Regions from separate parts of the Actinomadura graeca genome, predicted to be linked through region 2. Evidence: riboswitches for the same ligand, from Rfam matches in the RefSeq annotation. Region 2 holds a riboswitch; each other region holds the start of a gene.
What was found. A riboswitch is a leader RNA that binds a small molecule or an ion and turns the genes downstream of it on or off. The one in region 2 is predicted to bind cobalamin.

Region 1: it holds a riboswitch for cobalamin, as region 2 does, so the genes downstream of both, AGRA3207_RS19915 (kynureninase) here and AGRA3207_RS09410 (putative cobaltochelatase) in region 2, are expected to answer to the same signal.
Region 3: it holds a riboswitch for cobalamin, as region 2 does, so the genes downstream of both, metE (5-methyltetrahydropteroyltriglutamate--homocysteine S-methyltransferase) here and AGRA3207_RS09410 (putative cobaltochelatase) in region 2, are expected to answer to the same signal.

Annotation. Positions count from the first base shown of each region.
Region 1 is NZ_CP059572.1:4,508,990-4,516,107, reverse strand. Features, by position in the region: gene AGRA3207_RS19935 (hypothetical protein) at 1-348, shown strand, start outside; gene AGRA3207_RS19930 (hypothetical protein) at 296-571, shown strand; gene AGRA3207_RS19925 (hypothetical protein) at 627-1,127, shown strand; cobalamin riboswitch at 1,181-1,303, shown strand; gene AGRA3207_RS19915 (kynureninase) at 1,597-2,799, shown strand; gene AGRA3207_RS19910 (VOC family protein) at 2,873-3,259, shown strand; gene AGRA3207_RS19905 (CsbD family protein) at 3,415-3,588, opposite strand; gene AGRA3207_RS19900 (hypothetical protein) at 3,854-4,366, shown strand; gene AGRA3207_RS19895 (hypothetical protein) at 4,531-5,646, shown strand; gene AGRA3207_RS19890 (DUF6506 family protein) at 5,680-6,261, opposite strand; gene AGRA3207_RS19885 (eCIS core domain-containing protein) at 6,360-7,118, opposite strand, start outside.
Region 2 is NZ_CP059572.1:2,052,241-2,059,358, forward strand. Features, by position in the region: gene AGRA3207_RS09410 (putative cobaltochelatase) at 1-1,510, opposite strand, end outside; cobalamin riboswitch at 1,566-1,697, opposite strand; gene AGRA3207_RS09415 (ATP-binding protein) at 1,791-2,309, opposite strand; gene AGRA3207_RS09420 (helix-turn-helix domain-containing protein) at 2,502-3,347, shown strand; gene AGRA3207_RS09425 (DUF397 domain-containing protein) at 3,344-3,544, shown strand; gene AGRA3207_RS09430 (LLM class F420-dependent oxidoreductase) at 3,800-4,819, shown strand; gene AGRA3207_RS09435 (acetolactate synthase large subunit) at 4,930-6,603, shown strand; gene AGRA3207_RS09440 (DJ-1/PfpI family protein) at 6,662-7,118, opposite strand, start outside.
Region 3 is NZ_CP059572.1:3,731,254-3,738,371, forward strand. Features, by position in the region: gene AGRA3207_RS16385 (hypothetical protein) at 139-402, opposite strand; gene AGRA3207_RS16390 (helix-turn-helix domain-containing protein) at 794-1,717, shown strand; gene AGRA3207_RS40235 (DUF397 domain-containing protein) at 1,689-2,060, shown strand; gene AGRA3207_RS16395 (eCIS core domain-containing protein) at 2,126-3,721, opposite strand; cobalamin riboswitch at 4,086-4,291, shown strand; gene metE (5-methyltetrahydropteroyltriglutamate--homocysteine S-methyltransferase) at 4,393-6,639, shown strand; gene AGRA3207_RS16405 (STAS domain-containing protein) at 7,039-7,118, shown strand, end outside.

The sequences.
Region 1 (7,118 bases), 2.5 Mb from region 2:
CTCGGCTGCCTCGGCGGCGTGGTCATGACCACCTGCATCAGCATCGTCTTCCCCGCGGAGAAGGACAATCCGTTCTCCGTCTTCCTGGGCCTTTCCGCGTTCGGCGTCGCGTTCGCGCTGGCGGCCATCGGGCTGGGCCTGCTCAATCTGCCGCCGTGGGCGGCCAGAGGAGTCCTCGGCGGAGCGTGCGCGCTGTCCGTCTGGTACGCGGTCCAGGGAATCCGGATCAGTGAATCGAGGAGAAGGAATGATAAAGGCACGGTGGGTCATGACGTCCGCTCTCGCGTCGGTCCTGTTGACCCTGGCGATCGCGGTGACGGCCCTTCTGTATCTCATGTTCTCAACTGACGGTGACAAGCCGATCTACCGGGAGACGCTGTTCGGATCGCTTTTCTTCAAGGCGAAGCCCACGGGCAACGGGGCGACCGGGGTGACCATGGGCGTGGCCAATCCCACGGCCCTGATCGTCATTTTCGTGGTCGCCACCGCGGTCCTCACGATGACCCACATCACCTACCGGGGGTTGAAGCACCGCCGTGAGCAGCTCATCAAGCAGCAGACCGGCGCCTGACCCCTCCGCCGGCGATCCGGCGCCCGGTCCCTCCGCCCACGACCGGGACGGGCCGGTGGTCCGCGCGGTCGCCGCGGCCGTGGTCCTGCAGGTCTGGCCGCTGCTGGCCTTCCTCGGCGGCCTCCTGGCCGTGGCGCTGGCGTGGTTCGCGTCGTCCGGCGACGGCGTCCCGGCGGAGATGGCGTGGTGGTTCTTCAAGGCGGCGGCATTGGGCCTGGCGGGCTCCTTCGCCCTGCACGAGGTGGCGCACGTGGTGGTGCTCAAGCGCCTTCCCCACGTCACGCACATCGCCATCGAGCGGACGATGTGGCGCACATCGGTGATCCCAGCGGGGACGATGACGGCCCTCCAGAGCGCGGGCGTCGCCGTGGCCGGTCCGTCCTCGTGCGTGATCGTCGGCGCCGGGCTGTGGAGCATGGGACTCGACCGGGCCCTGGCCTGGTGGTATCTCGTCCACCTCGTGTTCCTCCTGCCCTTCTTCGGCGACGGCCGGAACCTGGTGCACGGCCTCCGTGAGGCGGTCGCCCTGCGCCGGGCCCGGCGGACACGGGAGTGAGAGTATCTACATGTGGTGTTGGTAGGACTATGGCACCACAAGATGTATGGTTCCTCTGACGTTGGCTCACCCGTCCCACCCAGGGACGGGTGTCGTAAGAGGGAACCCGGTGCGATTCCGGGACTGCCCCGCCAACCCCTTCGCCTTCATGGAACTGCAGGACGTCCAGGAGCTGTCCAACTTCTTCGAGCGCCGGGTCTCGGCCTACCAGATCGGCACGGAAGGCGCCGTCAGCCTCGACGAGGAGTTCTGAGAACCGTTGCAGGCACGTGGTCTTTTGCCTGCGGGACGCAGGTTCGATGCGCCGGGCGGGGCACGACAAGAATCTGCCAAACATGCCATGTCATTTGACGTGCTCCGCCAGGCGCGACACATTCGAAGGCGCCCCCTTCTTGGTGCTGTGCATTCGTCGTGGGCTCCCAGAAACACACCACCGGCAAGGCCACCAGGCGAGAGGTCGACTATGAACGTGCGCGTATCCGAGTCCCTGAACGAGGAAGCCGAGCGGCTGGACGCCGCAGATCCGCTGGCCCATGTGCGGAAGCGATTCGTCCTGCCCGCGGGCCAGATCTATATGGAGAGCACGTGTCTGGGGCCGCTGACCTCCTCGGTCTCGGCCGCCGTTCGCGAGGCGGTCGACGTCCAGTGGGGTCGGCGGCTCATCGACGGATGGTGGGAGGACGGATGGTGGGAGGCCCCCGCCCGCGCCGGAGACAAGATCGGGCGGCTGCTGGGCGCCGCCCCCGGCCAGGTGGTGGTCAGTGACTCCACCACGGTGCAGCTGTTCAACGCCCTCGTCGCGGCGTCCCGGCTGCGTCCCGGCCGCAAGGTGATCCTGAGCGTCACGACACAGTTCCCGACCGCCCGGTACATCACCGACTCGGCCGCGCGGATGCTGGACCTGACCGTCCGGCGCGTCCCCCCGGCCGAGATCGAACGCTACCTCCGGGCCGACGGCGAGGCCATCGGGGTGCTGCTCCACGAACCGGTCGACTTCCGCACCGGCGAGCTCTACGACCTCGCGGGCCTCACCCGCGCCGCCCACGCCGCCGGCTGCGTCACGGTGTGGGATCTGTGCCACGCCGCCGGGATCGTTCCCGTCGACCTGGACGCCAACGACGTGGACATGGCGGTCGGCTGCACCTACAAGTACCTGTGCGGCGGCCCCGGCTCACCGGCGTTCATCTACGTCGGCGGGCGTCACCAGAACGTCTTCGACCAGCCGCTCCCCGGCTGGAACGGCCACGAGTACCCGTTCGGCATGCGCGACACCTACCAGGGCGCGCCCAGCATCGCCCGCGCCCGCATCGGCACCCCGCCGATCATCTCCATGATCGCGCTCGAAGCGGCCCTGGACGCCTACGACGCCGTCGACATGCGGCAGGTGCGTCAACGCAGCCTGTCGCTGACGGGCTTCTTCATGACCTGCGCGGAGGAACTCCTCACGGGGACGGCCGCGTCCGTGGCCACACCGCGGGAGCCGCAGCGCCGGGCCGGTCACGTCGCGGTCTGCCACGGCGACGCGCCGAAGATCGTCCAGGAGCTCAGGGACAACGGCGTCGCGGCCGACCATCGTCCGCCGGACCTGATGCGGTTCGGCCTCCACCCCCTCTACACCACCCACCGCGAGGTTTACGCCGCGGTGTGCACGCTCCGCGATCTGGTGGTCTGAGCGTCCGCGGAACGATCCCGCCGGACGGTCCGCCGGCCCTGGACGCACGTGGACGCTCCCTAGACTCGCCCTCATGCTCAGACTCGGATTCCCGGTGATCGGCGTGACCGACGTCCCGCGCGCCGTGGCCTTCTGGACGTCGGCGCTGAACCTGGTCGCCACATCGGAGTGGGAGGCGCCCACCTGGAGGACCCTTGAGCACGCGGACGGGTCGGGCCGGGCACTCGCGCTGATGTTCAGCGAGTCGCCCGTCCAGGAACACCCGCGCATCCACCTCGACCTGATGGTGGACACCACGGCCGAGCAGGAAGCCGAGGTGGAGCGTCTGATCGGCCTCGGAGCCGAGAGGATCACGTGGGACCTGTACCCGCCGGACCCTGACTTCGTCGTCCTCGCCGACCCGGACGGCAACCGCTTCTGCGTCGTGGATCTGAGCCGGGCCCCCTCCGGCCCGGCGTAACAAGCGCCACGCCGCCCCGCATCGCGCCCGCCGCCCCGCCCCGCCCCGCGCCACGCCGCGTCGCGTCGCGTCGCGGGTCGTGCGTCGGCCAAAGCTCCGGGCAGAGGCAGGCCACCGCTCCTGGCGGTGGCCTGCCTCGATCCCTGGACGCTCGATCAGTCGGTGAAGGCGTCCTTGGCCTTCTCACCGGCCTGCTTGAGGTCCCCCTTGACCTGGTCGTTCTTGCCCTCCGCCTCAAGGCGCTCGTTGCCGGTCACCTTGCCGGCGACTTCCTTGGCCTTGCCCTTGAGCTTGTCGCCGGTGTTGGCCGCCTTGTCCTTGTTCCCCATGGGAAGCCGTCCTCCCTGTTCGCCCTGATCAGTACGCATCTGCCTTACCCGTCCAAAATGCGATGATGCGCGGCCGAACCGCCGAGGCCCCGCAGTTCGACCCGCTCGCACCCTCCTGACCAGGCTGTTTCCTCGCGACAGCGTGGGTGGCGACACCGTCGTTCGACGAGGTGGTGGTGCTTTTGTCACTGCTGCCGTCAGTCAATGGGCGCGGGCATCGTGGTGTACTCGTCTGATAACTGAGCGTGACAAGGGAGGTTTTGTCATGACCACTACCGCCCCCCGACGTGCGTTGACAGTGCGCGCCGCCACGCTGGTGGCGAGCGCCGTCCTCACAGCCACCGCGATGGCCGGCCTGGCCGGCGCCGCCACCGCCGGAACCCCTGGAGGCACGGTCGACGCCGTCCTCGGTGCCCCGGCGCCACAGAACGAGGCCGCGCCCGGCGGCACGGCGGCGCAGGACGACGCAGCGCCGGGCGCGGAGACGGACCAGAACGACGCCGCCACCAAGGCCGCTCCCTGCTGGCCCAGCGGGGGCCGATGGTGGTGCAACAACCGCCGCGGCGCGAAGGTCGTCGCCAGGGACGGCGCCCTCGTCGGCTACATGTACACCACGACGAGCTGGTTCAGTTACCGGTGTGAAGGCGGACGCAACAACAACGGGCCGCACCCCAACCGGTGGGCCTATACCCAGGCCGACAATGGCCGATGGGGATACATGAGCGACGGCGACATCAACAGCGAGACCAACCCTCTACCCGCCCGCGGACACTGCTGATCGAGTCCGCCGCGCCCCGTCCCACCGACAGGTCCGAAGGTGTTCTTCCGGGCGAAGCGCAACGCGCCCGGGAGAACATCTGATACCCACGCGCTCCAGGACGGCACCGGCCATGGCGATGACGTCCGCGAAACGGTCGCTACGCCGATCGAAGGGACCGTGACATGACCATCACGGACCAATGGTTCTATCCCCGCGAACTCGAAGGCGATCTGGCGGAATCCGGGCTGAGCCCCGGCCGGATAGCCGAGACGCTGGCGCAGACCTGGGAGTACAACCGGTCGGTCGTCCCGCACTTCACGAACTGGGACCGCTATCTGGCACTGGCCCGGCTGTGCGCGGTCGGGATCGTCGGGGAGGTCTTCGGGGACATGGTCGACGTGCTGTCCCCGGCTCCCATCCTCGGCTACGACATCGACGAACTCCTGGACGAGCTGTTCGGGAATGGCGCCGTCCGCGACGAGATGGCGCGTGAATACCGGGCGTCCCTGCTGTTCATGACGGAGAAGTCCAGCGGACGCAGGAACTCACGATTGATGCGCTGCTACGCCGACGCGCTGGCGCATTCGCCGATCGACTGGTTCCGGTTACGTGACTGCGACGCGATGCTCCGGTTCTTCATCGCCGCCGCGATCGCCTGCAACGACGACGTCGCCTGGCTCGGCGAGCGGGATTACCGCCTTGTCACCGAGATGGGGGTGGGGCTCTATGACGCGGTGGCCTTCTACAAACATCGGGCCGAGGGCGAGATCCACAACACCTACGCATACGTCGGCCCAGAGGTCCGCCAGGCGGCCTTCCGTTCCTACCGCGAGGCGCTCTGGGCGCTGGACACCCAGTGGGCCCGCACCACCGCCGGACGCAGCGCCGTCAATTTCACGCGGCTGCTCGGTGGCCCGATCCACGTGATGATGCGCAGATACCGGTTCGTCGAGGACGGCCTCAAGCTCGGCGAACCGGAGACCACGCAGGTCGTCGCCCTGACACGCAAGAACACCAAGCTTTGGTACCGCAACGATGTCACCAGCGCCGCCGACGAACGGTACGAGGCCGTCCTGGCCCAGAAGGACCGGGTGCTGTTCGCGGGACTCGCCAACATGCTCACCCGGCCCGATACCGACAAATGCCCGCGGTGTCGCCGCCGCCCTGTCTACGGCGCCGAGGAGATCGGCGAGTTCGGCGGGATCGAGCCGTGCCCGCCATGCCGCGCGACCTGGCAAGACCACCTGCGGACCTTCCCTGAGCGCGCCCGCGACCTCCTATCCCGCGCCTCCGGCTGACGTCCCGGCCCGGGGGGACACGGGCTCGTGACGTCATGCCTCAGCACGCCGGTATGCGCTGACACCGACGGGCACTCGGCCGTCCACCGCGCGGATGACCGACTCGGCCCCCTCGGGCCCGGATCCGCCGTACAGCTCGATCAGATGCAGCTCTCCGGCCATCTTCCCGGCCACCTGCCCGCCGGCCGCCTCGTCGGGCACCGCCACGAAGGTCGTCCTGCCGCCGTCCGCCTTCTCGCGCACCACCACGTCGATGGACGGATCGGCGCCGTCGTGCACGATGATGAACGCCTCCGACAGCGCCTCCCCGGCCTCGAAACGCGTCTTGTACGAGGCCACGCCGGTCAGCGACTCGAACCCGTAATAGATGGCCCCCACGGGCACCTTCCCACCGCTCGCCCGCCCGGCCGCGGCGTGCGGCACGGCACCGAACCCGCCGCAGAGCTCGATCTGCGTCACCCCTTCGCCGACCAGCCGGGACACCAGCCCGACCATGTGCTCCGGCCCGTCGACCGCCCGCACACGTGTGCGTCCGCCGCCGTTCTGAATCGTCATGACGTCGGCCGACGGGTCGGCGCCCGCCTCCTCAAAAATGATCACCCTGTCGTCGCTCATGCGAGCGACTCTGTCACCTCGACCAAACTTGAGGTCAACCGGATCGCCGACAGAGAGAACCCCAGACGGCCCATTCCGGATGCCGCCGATCGCCGGCTCTAGCCGCGGAGCAGGACGCTGAGCGTGACCCGGTCGGGGAACAGGTTGTCCCAGTCCCACTGTTCGTGCCAGCTCTGAAACTGCTTTTCGGCGCCGTACATCTGGAAGTACCACTGGGGGTCGTTGCTGCTCAGCGTCTCCGTGCCCTCGTGCCTGGCGTAGTTCTCCATCGTGATGTAGTCGGTGCCGCTCTTGGCGATGACCCCGCCGTAGTGGAAGTCCACCGATCCGGAGGTGCCGTCCGGGCGAAGTGCTTTGATCATGAGGACGTCGCCGATCGCCGCCGGCGGCGTGTACTCGTTCAGATGGCGCCTCCAGAGCGCCTTCTTGAAGTCATCGGGGTACTGGGTGCGCTCCCTCATCGCGATCTGCAGCATACTTTGCATGACGTGCGAATATTCGTCCTTTGCCTGCTGTATCGCCGCCTGGGTCTGCGGATTCTGCTGGTCCGGAAGGTTGAGGCTGTCGATGACGTGCTGCTTGGCGCCATAAAATTCGTCAAGATAGGTTTTCCGGGACGTTTTGGTCACATCACCGAGAACGGCGGCGAGACCTTCCCAGTACCTGTCCTCCATCGTGCCGCCCACGATGCCCACCATGCCCGTCACCTGCTGGGCCATGTCGTCGCAGCGCTGAGGGAGACGGACGTCCAGCCCGGACTGGGCCGGGGCGTGCGTGGGCGCCACCGCCGGCTCGACCTCCCAGAGGGTCACCACCTCCTCACCGGATCGCATGAGAAGAGATCTCGTCGTCCGGCG
Region 2 (7,118 bases):
CGATCAGCCCGGCGCCGACCCGCCCGCGCGCGCTCTGGTACGGGGCGGCGGCGCGCAGCGTGGCGGTCAGGTGCAGCCCGCGCGCGCCCGGACGGGCACCCGACACGCGTCCGTGCGGGCTGCGTGCCTTGGAGCGGCGCCCGGGGGCACCCGCGCCCACGCCGGGCACGGTGAACAGCCGTGGCTTGTAGGCGGCGTCGGCGGGAGCGGTCTCGTCCTGCGCCGCCTGCCCTCGCCCGCTCTCCGCGGACGGCTCCGGCGGGCCGGAGCGCTCCGCGCCGTCCTGCGGGCCCGTCGCACCTTCGTCCGCCGCGCCTCCGCCCGGCCCGCCGTCGGGGGGCCCGGGGTCGTCGTCGGGCGGTTCCGGCCCCCGGTCGTCCCCGTCTTCCGGCTCCGGCCCGTGATCCTGCTCCCGGTCCGGTTCGGCGTGCTCGTCGAGGACCTCGTCGAGTCTCTGCCGGTCGAGGCCCGGCGCGTCGAACGGGTCGCGGCGCCGCCGGTGCGGCAGGGCCAGCCGCGCCGCGGTGCGCACGTCCTCGGACGTGACCGCGGGCCGCCCGTGCCAGGCGGCCAGGGCGATGGCCGCGCGCGCCGTGACCAGGTCGGCGCGCAGCCCGTCCACCTCGAACGAGGCGCACACCGCCGTGATCTGGCGGACCGCGGCGTCGGTCAGCTCGACGCCGGGCAGCCGGTCCCGCGCCGCGGCGATCCGCGCGGCCAGCGCCGCCTCGTCCCCGGCCCAGCCCGCGGCGAACGCCGCCGGGTCGTCCTCGAACCGCAGCCGCCGCCGGACGACCTCGGCGCGCTCCCCGGGGTCGCGGGTCGCGGCGACCTCGACGGTCAGCCCGAACCGGTCGAGGAGCTGCGGGCGCAGCTCGCCCTCCTCCGGGTTCATCGTCCCCACCAGCAGGAACCGCGCCGCGTGCCGGACCGACACGCCCTCCCGCTCGACGTACGACTCGCCCATCGCCGCCGCGTCCAGGAGCAGGTCGACGAGGTGGTCGTGCAGGAGGTTGACCTCGTCGACGTACAGCACGCCGCGGTGCGCCGCGGCGAGCAGGCCCGGTTCGAACGCCCGCACGCCCTCGGTCAGGGCGCGCTCGATGTCCAGCGACCCGGTGAGGCGGTCCTCCGACGCGCCGACCGGCAGCTCCACGAGCCGCGCGGCCCGCTCCGCCGCCGCGTCCGCCCGTCCCGCGTCCGGCTGGGGGCCGGGGACGCCGTGCGGGCCGTCGGGGCAGGACGGGTCGGGCGCGTGCGGGTCGCAGGAGAAGCGGCAGCCGGGGACGACCGCGACCGGCGGCAGCAGCGCCGCCAGGGCCCGGACGATCGTCGACTTCGCGGTGCCCTTCTCGCCGCGCACCAGCACGCCGCCCACGCCCGGCGAGACGGCGTTGACCAGCAGCGCCAGCTTGAGGTCGTCCATCCCGACGACGGCGGAGAAGGGGTAGCGCGCGGTCCCCCCGCGTTCCCTCGGCCCGTCGGTGCCCGTCGGCGCATCAGGGGGCATGCCTCGTCCTTTCCTCGGGTGTCCACGCCCGTGGCGGTTCCTGTCCGACGGCCGGAGTCTCCTGGCTCCCGGATCCCCGCTCCCCCTCGGCCTTCCAGCCGGCCCGTGCGGGCCCGCCGTGGCGCGAGCGAGGGAGAGCTCCCCTGGTCACAGTTGCGGGACAGCCCCGGATTCGCACCGGGTTCCTCCGCTTCCGTCGCAGGCACAGGATCGCACACCCGCCGCCGTCGCGCCCCCCGCCCCCGGGCGCGCCCCCGAGGCACCGGGACGCGGCGGGACGTCAGGACGCGGCGAGGGGCGGCCCCGCCGGGACGCGCACCGGCACGGCGAACCAGACGGCCTTGCCGTGGACGGGAGCCCCCGTCCGCGACCGGGCCCGCAGCATGCCCCAGCGTCCTCCGGACAGCTCCCGGACGATGCTGAGCCCGCGCCCGCAGTCGCCCGACGTCCAGGAATAGCCCGGAAGCCCCGCGTCGGCGAAGGCGTCGAAGACCGCGCAGCGCGCCTCCCCGGCGCCGTCGTCGCACGGATCGAACCACAGCTCGTGGGGGCTGTGGTCGCACGCGTGCTGGTGGGCGTTGGTGGCCAGCTCGCTGACCATCAGCTGGGCGTCGGCGATGACGTCCCTGGACGCCCGCAGCGCGGTGAGCGCCTCGGCGAGGGCGCGCCGGGCGTATCCGGCGCAACCCGGCCCTCCGGGCAGGGGCCAGACCCGGCCGGGTCTGATCCTGCCGCCGAGCAGCGCCCGGCGGGGCGGCACCACACGCGCGGCGTCGGTGATGTCAGGCGAGGTCTTCACGGGTCCTCCCGGGGTGGCGCGCTCGTGCGCGCTCCTGCGTCGTCGATTACTTTCAGTCCCCGAGTCGTCACAGATTCAAGCGTCTCGTGAGATTCTCACCTTCGCAACCGCCTTGCCGAGATTGCTCTGTCCCCGCGCGGGGTTGGCCATTCGCGTTGTGGGGCGGCGCCAGAGTGAGGAGACTCCACTGCCATGACCTACCGCCCTACGGTCCGCGGCCGCCGGCTGGCCCGGGAACTGCGCAAGCTTCGCGAGGAGCAGGGGCTGACCCTGCAGGAGGTAGCGGACCGGCTCGACTGGTCCCGGGCCACCGTGTCCCGGCTGGAGACGAGCCAGACCCGGCCGCGTCCCGGCGACATCGCCGACATCCTCGACCTGTACGGCGTCCCGAGCCCGGCGCGGGACGCGCTCATCACCCTGGCCCGGCAGGCCGGGCAGCGCGGCTGGTGGACGGCCTACCAGGACGTGTTCACCGGAAGCTACGTCGCGCTGGAGGACGAGGCGTCCCACATCCGCACGTGGGACCCGCAGCTGATCCACGGGCTGCTGCAGATCGAGCCGTACTCCCGCGCGGTGATCACCTCGGGCCGGCTGCTGCCGAGCCCGGAGGAGATCGAGCGCAGGATCGCCGCGCGCAAGATCCGGCAGGCGCTGCTGGACCGGGAGAGCGCGCCGCGGCTGCACGTGGTGTTCGACGAGTCGGTGCTGCACCGCCACATCGGCGGCCGGGAGGTGATGCGCGCGCAGCTGGACGCGCTCAACCTGGCCGTGAAGACCCGCCCATCCGTGACGATTCAGGTACTTCCCTATACCGCACAGGCACATGCCGGACTTGACGGACGTTTCACCATATTGTCGTATCCGAACCCCGCTGACCCCGATATCGCCTACGTAGAGGGCACCATGGGTGACGTTTACCTTGAGAGTGCCGAGGAAATAGCAAAACATAGGGACCGCTTCGATCGGATCGAGGCGGCCGCCCTGTCCCCCGAGGATTCCGCGCACCTCATCGCCGAGGCAGCAAGGAGCAGCCCGTGATCAACCTGCAGCGCGCACTCAGCGGAGCCACGTGGCGCACGTCGTCCCATAGCGGAAGTGGCGACCAGTGCGTCGAGGTGGCCCCCCTTTCCAGTGATCTGCACGCTGTGCGCGACTCGAAAGACCCCGGCGGCCCGGCTCTGGTGCTGACGCCGGACGCCTGGCGGACGCTCCTGGCATCGATCAGGGAGGTCTGACACCCGCGACACACGATCCGGGGGCCGCGGCACATGCCGCGGCCCCCGGGCCTCCACCGGAATTGTCACGATCTTTCCAATTGTCAGGCTCTGTCCATCTGGACCATTTCCGGGTTCCTTTCCAGGCCGCGCCCATCCGCGCGCCCCATCGGCGCCCATCTGCGCCGCCCATCGGCGTCCGCCCGCGTGCAAGGGCGGCCGGAATCGCGGCGGGCACGGCTTAGGCTCGCGGTGTCGACAACCGGAGGGTGCATCGTGACCGCGGAACTCAAGCTCGGCATCAACGTCGGCTACTGGCATCGCGACCCCGACGACCAGACCGAGACCGTCCTCGCCGCCGAACGGTGCGGCTATGACTCGGTGTTCACCGCCGAGGCGTACGGCTCGGACGTGTTCACCCCGCTGACCTGGTACGCCGCCCGCACGTCCCGCATCAGGCTCGGCACCGCCGTGGCGCAGATGTCGGCGCGGACCCCCACCGCGACCGCCATGCACGCCCTCACGCTCGACGCGCTCTCCGGCGGGCGCGTGATCCTCGGGCTCGGCGCGTCCGGCCCGCAGGTCGTGGAGGGCTGGTACGGCCGCCCGTTCCCGAAGCCGCTCGCCCGCACCCGCGAGTACCTCGACATCGTCCGCCAGGTCTGGCGGCGCGAGGGCCCGGTCACCAGCGACGGCCCGCACTACCCGCTGCCGTTCCCCGGCGGGACCGGCCTGGGCAAGCCGCTGAAGTCGATCGCGCACCCGGTCCGCCCGGACATCCCCGTCTACCTCGGCGCGGAGGGGCCGAAGAACGTCGCGCTGTCCGCCGAGATCGCCCAGGGCTGGCTGCCGCTGTTCGTCGACCCCGCACAGATCGAGCCGGTCTTCGGGGCGTCCCTCGCCGGGCGCCCGGACGGCTTCGAGATCGCCGCGACCGTCGCCACGATCGTCACCGACGACCTGCCCGCCGCGCTGGAGTTCGCGAAGATCCCGCTGGCGTTCTACATCGGCGGGATGGGCGCCCGCGACCGCAACTTCCACCTCGACATGATCGGCCGGCTGGGCTACGCCGAGCCCGCGCGGCGTGTCCAGGAGCTCTTCCTGGACGGCCGGCGCGCCGAGGCGATCACCGCCGTGCCGGACGAGCTGGCCGACTCGGTCTCCCTCCTCGGCCCGATCGGGCGGATCAAGGAACGGCTCCAGCTCTGGCGCGACAGCCCCGTCACCACCGTCCTCGTCGCCGGGGTCCGGGACGAGCCGACCCTGCGCGCGCTCAAGGGCCTGGTGGACGCCTGACGACCCCGGACGTGCCCGATCGCACACCGCGCGATGGAATGGGAGGTACGGCGGGGGCGCTGCATCCAACGGCCCCGAGAGACCGATCAGAGACTGGAGATGGGCACACGATGTCCGCTCGGCACGACACGTCCGCACAGCAGGACGCCGCCCGGCTGCTCGTCAGGACCCTGGAGGCGGAGGGCGTCGAGTACGTCTTCGGCATTCCGGGCGAGGAGAACATCCACTTCGTCCACGCGCTGAACGACTCCCCCATCCGCTACGTCCTCGTCCGGCACGAGCAGGGCGCGGCGTTCATGGCCGAGATCTACGGGCGGCTGACGGGCCGGGCGGGGGTGGCGTCGGCGACGCTCGGCCCCGGGGCGATCAACCTCCAGCTCGGCGTCGCCGACGCGACCACCAACAGCACGCCCGTCGTCGCGATCTCCGCGCAGGTCGGGCTGGACCGCATCTACAAGGAGTCGCACCAGGTCATCGACCTGGTGTCGCTGTTCCGGCCGATCACCAAGTGGTCGGAGCTGGCGCCGACGGCCGAGGCGCTGCCCGAGATGGTCCGCAAGGCGTTCAAGACGGCGCAGACCGAGCGGCCGGGCGCGGTGTACCTGGCGATCCCCGAGGACGTGGAGTCGGCGAAGGTCTCCGCGGACCTCGGCCCGCTGCCGGTCAACGTCGTCCGGCCGCAGGAGCCGTCGCCCTCGCAGATCGCCCGCGCGGCGGACGTGATCGCGCTCGCCGGGCAGCCGATCGTGCTGGCCGGGCACGGCGCCGCGCGCGCCGGGGCGAGCCAGGCGCTCGTGCACTTCGCCGAGCGGCTCGGCCTGCCGGTCGCGACCACGTTCAACGGCAAGGGCGTGTTCCCCGACGACCACCGCCACGCGCTCGGTGCCGTCGGGTTCATGCGCCACGACTACGTGAACTTCGGGTTCGACGAGGCGGACGTGCTGATCGCCGTCGGCTACGAGCTCCAGGAGTTCGACCCCGTCAAGATCAACCCGAACGCGGACAAGAAGATCATCCATATCCACCAGTTCCCGGCCGAGGTCGACGACCACTATCCGGTCGAGGTCGGCATCCAGGGCGACGTCTCCCGCTCGCTGCGCGCGCTCGCCGACGCCGTCCACCGCCGCTTCGACGTCAACGGGACGGGCCGGACGATCCGCCGGATGATCGCCGAGGAGCTGGCCGAGGGCGCCGTCGAGGACGGCCACCCGATCTCGCCCCGCCGCATCGTGGCCGACATCCGTGCCGCGATGGGACGCGACGATATCGTTCTCGCCGACACCGGCGCCGTGAAAATGTGGATGGCGCGCCTGTACCCGACGTACGAGCCGAACACGCTGCTGGTGTCGAACGGGCTGTCGTCGATGGGGTTCGCGGTGCCGGGCGCCATCGCGGCCAAGCTCGCCCGCCCGGACCGCAAGGTCCTCGCCGCGACGGGCGACGGCGCGTTCCTGATGAACTCCCAGGAGCTGGAGACCGCCGTCCGCGAGAACGTCCCGATCACCGTGCTGGTCTGGGACGACTCGGCGTACGGGCTGATCGAATGGAAGATGGACCTCGACCTCGGGACCAGCTCCAACATCGGCTTCGGCAACCCCGACTTCGTCCGGTACGCGGAGAGCTTCGGCGCGCGCGGGTACCGCGTCGGCTCCGCGGACGAGCTGCTGCCCACCTTGCGCAAGGCGCTCGCCGACGACGCGGTGTCGGTCGTCGCCGTGCCGGTCGACTACTCCCACAACCTCCGGCTCACCGACAAGCTGGGCGACCTCACCGGCCCGTTCTGACGGCCGTCCCGCCGGACACGTGGAGGGACGGCGCGGATCGGGTGCCATGGGACGCCGGTCAGAGACCGGTGGGCACCGGGCCTTGGGCGCGCCAGACCGTCCCGCGGCGCTCATGGGCGAACAGCTCCTCGACGGCGTGCGCGATCCGCGGGCCCACCTCGCGTTCCAGCAGGTAGAGCCCGAGGTCGAGCCCGGAGGTGACACCGGCGGAGGTGACGAGGCCGCCGTCGTCGACGACGCGGGCGTTCACCGCCTCGGCACCGGCGGCGCCGAGGAGTTCCAGCCCGAGGTGGTGGGTGGTGGCGGGACGCCCTTCCAGCAGCCCTGCCATGGCGAGGAGGAGCGAGCCGCCGCACACGGCGGCGACCGTCACGTCCGGGTCGTCCATCGCCTCTTTCAGCAGCGCGGGCAGGCCGGTGGCCAGGGCACGGCCCAGCAGCACGGGTATGGACTCGTCCCGCGGCCGTTCCCCGGCCCCGGCGTCGTTCCCGGACACCTCGTGGGGCTCGCCGACG
Region 3 (7,118 bases), 1.7 Mb from region 2:
GCGCCCACACCACCAAGCCACTCCGCCCACGACCTGCGCCCGAGCTAACCCCCACCAGCACCGGGCAAGCCGGCGCGCACGGCCGGGGGGCCGCCGTCCCGCCGATCAAGGACAACCGGTCCCGTTCCAACAGTCACCTCATCCAAAGGGCTCACCACGGCGGGGCCTCTCCAGGGGCGGAGCGCCACGCGCGGCGCGGATCACCATCGCCAGGCACTCCGATCGGCGGGAATCGGCGAGGACCCAGCACAGCGCTCCCAGGGCGGCCAGCACGACGACCGCCAGGGCGGCCAGCCCGACCAGCATCGGCGCCCCCGCAGCCGTGACCACCGGCGGCACCGAGATCACGACGCCCAGCGGCCCGCCCACCCGCGCGGCCCTCCTCGCCCTTGCCCACCTCATGACACTCCACCCGTGCGCCGACGCGGCGGTTTCGGCCCGTTGTGCCGCTCTCCGGCCGCGCCCCCACGGCCGCGCGGCCCACGGAACCGCGATCATCCGCGCTTGAGCGGGGAGCACGGGACACCGATTCCGTTACATTCCTTATGCCGCGAAGAATCGGCGACTGCAACATGCACGGCCACAAGCAGTGCAGCATTGACAACAATGTATCGGAAAGGAAAGAACGTCACCGTGGGCCCACGGACCGGAGTTTGTCCAGCTCAGCCCACTATTAAAAACGGCGCGAGCGATCCAGTCGCGCGACGGTGCAACTATCGCGTGCACTTTCATTGCAAGCGATACCTCCCTAGGCTCGACTATTATCGCCATTTGAGAACGGAAGGTGAACGGGATGGCAGCGGGAGCGGCCCCGAGCGTCCGCAAGCAGCGTCTGGGCGTGGCCCTGCGCCGCCTGCGGGAGGGACGCGGCCTCAGCGCGGACACGGCCGGCCGGCGTCTGGGCTGGTCGGCGTCCAAGGTGAGCCGCATCGAGGGGGCGCGCATCGGCGTGGATCTCGCCGACCTGCGTGCGATGCTCCGCCTGTACGGGGCCGACGCGCACCTGGGCGAGGAGTTGCTCGTCCTCGCACGTGAGGCGGCCAGAAACGGGTGGTGGACCAAATACCCCGAGAGCCAGTTGGGCGGGCTGGGGGCCTTCATCGCTTTGGAGGACGAGGCCAGTTCCATTTTCGCGTTCGAAGCCGACACCGTGCCCGGCCTCCTCCAGACCGAGGAATACGCCAGGCAGCTGTTCCTCGGATACGTCGAGATCGCCTCACGGCCACGAGCCGAGGTGGAACGCCGCCTGGAGATCCGCCTGCGGCGCCAGCGGCTGATCCGGCCGCCCGAACGGCTCTCCCTCTGCGTCGTCCTGGACGAGGCGGTCCTGCTGCGGCGCGTCGGCACCGCGTCGACGATGAGCCGGCAGTTGCTGCACCTGGTCGAGCTCGCCGACCTCCCGTCGGTCACGCTCCGCGTGCTGGCACTCGACGCCGACCACGGCGCGGGACTGAGCTCCTTCATCCTTCTGGAGTTCGAACCGGCCTACGGCGTGGAGTTCCCCTCGGTGGTCCATGTGGAGAGCACCGAGTCCATGCACGCCCAGGACGAGGCCCGGGTCCACGAGTACGGGTTGTTCCGCCGGTGGCTGGCGGACCACAGCCTCGGGGAGCGGGACTCGGTCGCTGCAATTCTCGAAGCACAGGAGCAATGGGCACGAAAAGGTCGCGACGCGCTGCCCGCCGGGGATGACGGCGCTCTGCACGCGCCCCGGTGACAAAGCCCCGCCGGTCTCCGGCGAATCCGGAGGATCTCCAATCGGTTTTTGCTGTGCCACGGCTCAGGTTCCGCCCTCTCGGCCGGTTGATGTCGGGCAGGATGTTGTAGTGAATTCACACAGGACACTTGGCCTATCTCAGGTCACATCAGTCACACATGTCCCATGGCGCCGTTCCGCGGCGTGCCAGGCCAACAACGGGTGCGTCGAGCTTGCTCGCCTGGAGGTCGGCGTTCTTGGGGCTCGGGACGGGGCGACGTCGGACAGCGGCGTGATCAGGTTGAGCCCGCGGGGGCTTCGTGACCTGTTCGACGCCATCGGGCGGGGCGCCTACGACCTCTGACCTGTCGTCCGCACGCCGGTCCGGCCGGAGGGGGAGCCCTCACCGGACCGGCACGGCACGGCCGTTCACCGGTTCCCACCCGGGCCGTAAGCGTGGGGGATGTCCCAGATCCAGGAACTGTCGCCCTGCTGCCTGACCTCTCCGACTCCGGCGGCGACCTGCGCGCGAAGGTCCCTGGTGTTCCCCGAGCTCGCGGTGTCCGCGAACAGCCGTCTGACGACCTGCGCGTCGATCTGGGCCAGGCACCACACCTCGAGCGCCGCATTCGGCCACGTCCCGATGTCGTCGGTCGACCACGAGTCGGCCATCGCGAGACCCTGCATGAGCTGCTCCACCAGGTCGGGCTGGTGGAGGTTGATCCCTATCCCTGCGGCTTGGAACATTTCGCCGATCTGCGTGAGCGGACGCCCGCGGAGCCTGCTCAGGTCCCAGTGCAGCGCATACCATCCGGCGTCGTTCAGGCTGATGAGGTGGGAGAGATGACGGGCTTCGTCGTTGCCGTCCGCCTGCATCGTCCTGTCGATGAAGACCGTCTCCAGGTCCGGTGTGTAGCAGAAGTGGTCCGTCCATTCGACGGCCCGGGCCTGCGTGGGCCAAGGGTCGGCCACGACCCACTCCGAGGGGTCCTCGTTCACCCCGCCGATGATCACGAACCAGTGGGATTGCTGAGGGGACATCACCATCCTGATCGTCTCCCCTCGGGCATAGCGCCGAAGAAGGGAGAACGTGCACTGAGCGGATGACTCGCAGATCATGCTCCGTGCGTGCAGGGCCTTCGCCGCCGACAGATCGCGTGCGTCGGGCCGGCTGGTGAGCCGTGAAAAGTCCCAGAAGCCGTTGTGCTGCTGGACGACCGCGCGCAGGGACGCGTTGTACAGCGTGTGGATCAGGGCCGCTTGCTGGTTCGCGGCGTGCCGGGTGTCCGCCTGAATATCCCTGATGGCGTCGTTCGCGATGTGAAGGCGCCGCAGGACCCGGGAGGAGAGGTATTCGCCCGGGGCCCGCTGGACGACGGGGTCCCGCGCCTGCCCGCCGTGGTGAGCGCGTCCCTCATCGAGCTGGTGCCGCCCGTTCTCCGGCTCTCGCCCGGGCCCGCGAAGCGCCTCCCCCATGGCGGTGTTCCCGGCGAGGCGTTGCAGGGCGAGGGCCGTCCGCGGCGCTCCCCCACCCGTATCGGCTCCGGCCAGCGGCACGGACATGGCGCGCTTGGCGTTGGCCTCGGCCTCACGCTCGAAACGGTCACCGGGGTCGCTGACGGACAGTCCCTGGCCGTTGTCGGTGCCCGCCACCGGGCCGCTGCGCTGCTGGATGACGTGCGTCAGCTCATGGGCGAGGGTGTGCTTGTCCGCGCCGCCCGCGCCGACCACCACATGGGAGCCGGACGTGTAGGCACGCGCCCCGATCTCGGCGGCCGACCGCTGCGCGACGGCGTCGTCGTGGATGCGGACGTCGCCGAAGTCCGCGCCCAGGCGCTGCTCCATCTCGTCCCGCAGCCCGCTTCCCAGGGGACGTCCCGACGAGCGCAGGACATCGTGCACCGCCGACCGCTGGACCGCGGTCCCGTGACCGCAACCGGCGTGGTGGACGTGCCGCTGGGTCTCCAGCGCGGCGGTCACCGCGGCGTTGCCCGCCGTCCGCTGCAGAGCCAGCAGAGCCGACATCGGTTCCGCCGCCCTTGGCTGAGCGGCATCCGCCGCACGCTCTTCACTGCCCCGCCTGCCCGGTCGCACCTGTTCCCGCACGGACGCCTCCCCACGAATGGACGCACCTCCACGCTCCCCCGGTGCACGCGGTCGTGGGAAGGCCGCCGAGGACAGCACCAAGGGCACGACCCCGTGCCCTTCCGATCAGACGCTGACGCCGCGAGGAACCGTCATCGAAGGGCTCCGCGGGCTTGGAAGGGCGTCCGGGTCGTGTCCGCGGGCGATGCCGTCGCCGTCCGCGTGATGGCGGTGGGTCATGGGGCGGCAGGCGTCTCGTCCGACGAAGGCCGCGCCTGTCGGGTGGCGGTTCATGGCGTGTCGGTAGACTTCGCGGTGCGGATGGTTCACTCGGTGACGAGTGTCGTAAGAGGGAACCCGGTGCGAATCCGGGACTGCCCCGCAGCGGTGAGCGGGAACGACCGCCGTCATACGCACTGGGCCGCACGGCCTGGGAAGCGACGGCCAGTAGGACGCCTCCTGGAGGCGATGCCCGCGAGTCCGAAGACCTGCCTCCGCCCGCGTGCCGACCGGCGCGCGGTGGTCTGCGGCCTCGCGGGAAGGTCGGCGGCGCGCTCCCAGCGCGTCCCTGCGCCCGCGGGTCCGCCCATGGCACAGCGAGGGAAGCCGCCATGAACACGACAATTCTGGGGTATCCGCGCATCGGTGCGCGCCGTGAACTGAAGACCGCCACCGAGGACTACTGGGCCGGACGCGCCGACGCCGCCGCCCTGGAGGCGGCCGGGGCCGAACTGCGCGCGTCGGTCTGGACGGGCCTGCGCGATGCGGGCCTGGACGCGATCCCGTCTAACACGTTCTCCTTCTACGACCAGGTGCTCGACACCAGCGTGCTCGTCGACGCCGTCCCGGAGCGGTACCGGCATCTGTCCGGGCTCGACCGGTACTTCGCGATGGCGCGCGGGGTGCAGGACGTCCCGCCGCTGGAGATGACCAAGTGGTTCGACACCAACTACCACTACATCGTCCCCGAGCTGGGGCCGGACACGCGGTTCCGGCTGGCCGGCGGATCCGCGTCCAAGCCGCTGGTGGAGTACAGGGAGGCCAGGGCGCTCGGCATCGAGACGCGCCCGGTGCTGGTCGGGCCGCTCACCTACCTGCTGATGGCCAAGCCCGCGCCCGGCGCGCCGGACGGGTTCCGGCCGCTGGACCTGCTGGACGACCTCGTCGAGGTGTACGCGGAGCTGCTGGAACGGCTCGCCGGGGCGGGCGCCGCGTGGGTGCAGCTGGACGAGCCCGCGCTGGTCGCCGACCGGACCGAGGAGGAGATCACCGCGTTCGCCCGCGCCTACGCACGGCTCGGCGGGCTGCCGACGCGTCCGCGGCTGATGGTCGCGACCTACTTCGGGACGATCGGCACGGACGCGCTGCGTGTGCTGGCCAGGGGGCGGGTCGAGGCCGTCGCCCTGGACTTCGCCGCTGGTCCCGGGAACCTGGAGGTCCTCGCGTCGGTCGGCGGGCTGCCGCGCAAGACCGTCGTGGCGGGCGTCGTGGACGGCCGCAACGTCTGGCGCACCGACACCCGCAGGGCCCGCGCCACCTGTGCCACCCTGCTCGGGCTGGCGGACCAGGTCGTGGTGGGCACGTCGTGCTCGCTGCTGCACGTGCCGCTCGACCTGGACGCCGAGACGTCGCTGGACCCGTCCGTGCGCGGGCGGCTCGCCTTCGCCCGGCAGAAGGTCGCCGAGGTCGTCGCGCTCGGCCGGGCACTGCGCGAGGACGGCCCGGCGCCGGACGAGGTCCCGGCCCCGGCGGCGGCCGTCGACCGTGACGTCCGGGCCCGGGTGGACGCCCTCCGCGGGGTCCGGCGCGGCGACCGCGCGGACCGGTTCACCGCGCAGCGGGCCGCGCTCGGACTGCCCGACCTGCCGACGACGACGATCGGGTCGTTCCCGCAGACGGCGGAGATCCGCCGCGCCCGCGCCGACGGGCGGGCCGGGCGCATCCCCGCCGACGCCTACGTCCAGGCCATGAAGGACGAGATCGCGCGTGTCATCGCGCTCCAGGAGGACATCGGGCTGGACGTGCTCGTGCACGGCGAGCCGGAGCGCAACGACATGGTCCAGTACTTCGCCGAGCAACTCGACGGGTACGCCGCGACCCGGCACGGCTGGGTGCAGTCCTACGGGTCGCGTTACGTGCGGCCGCCGATCCTGCACGGCGACGTGGCGCGGCGGCGTCCGATGACGGTGGAGTGGGCGACGTACGCGCAGTCGCTGACGAGCAAGCCGGTGAAGGGGATGCTGACCGGGCCCGTCACGATGCTGGCCTGGTCGTTCGTCCGCGACGACCAGCCGCTCGCCGACACCGCGCGGCAGGTGGCGCTGGCCCTGCGGGACGAGATCGGCGACCTGGAGGCGGCCGGGGTGCGGGTCATCCAGGTGGACGAGCCGGCGCTGCGCGAGGCACTGCCGCTGCGCGAGGCCGACCGCGCCGCCTACCTGGACTGGGCCGTCGAGGCGTTCCGGCTGGCGACCTCGGGCGTCGCGGACACCACGCAGATCCACACCCACATGTGCTACTCGGAGTTCGGGGAGATCATCGGCGCGATCGGCGCGCTGGACGCCGACGTCACCAGCGTCGAGGCGGCCCGCTCGCGCATGGAGCTGGTCGCCGACCTGCGCGACGCCGGGTACGGCAACGGCATCGGGCCGGGCGTCTACGACATCCACTCGCCGCGCGTCCCGTCCGCGGAGGAGATGGAGGACAACCTCCGGCGCGCCCTCCAGGCCGTCGAGCCCTCCAGGCTGTGGGTCAACCCCGACTGCGGCCTGAAGACCCGCGCCTACCCGGAGACCGAGGCGTCCCTGCGCAACCTGGTCGCCGCCGCGCACCGCGTCCGGCGGGACCGTTCCAGCTGAGCGGCCCGGCCCAGTGGTCGTCCCGGCCGGCTTCCGCCCGTTCACCTGGCGGGAGCCGGCCGTCGGGTCCGGCGATCTGGGCCGGGCGCCGCGGCGCCCGGCCGATCGCCAGGTCAGAGGGGTGATCGGGCGCGTGCCCGGCGTCCGGCCGCCGGAGGGCGTAGACTCATGGTGAACGAGGGGTCATCTCGATGCGGGCGGCCAAGCCCGCGTCCCCCTGGTTCCGAGAGACAGGCCGAACCACCGCGGCACCGTCCGTGACGCCGAGGAGCAGTCACGTTGACCGCGGAGTGCGTGGCGCGGACGCCGCGTGGACCCCGGCGCGGGCCGACTCCCCCCGCCCATGGGACCGGCCCCGGGCCGCGACGGGCGGCCACTGACCCGGATCGGAGATCCAGCATGCCCGCCACCGACCCCGCCCCGCCGGCAGCCGGGCTGAGCCGCGAGCGGCTCGAGGAGCACACCGTCATCGCCATCAT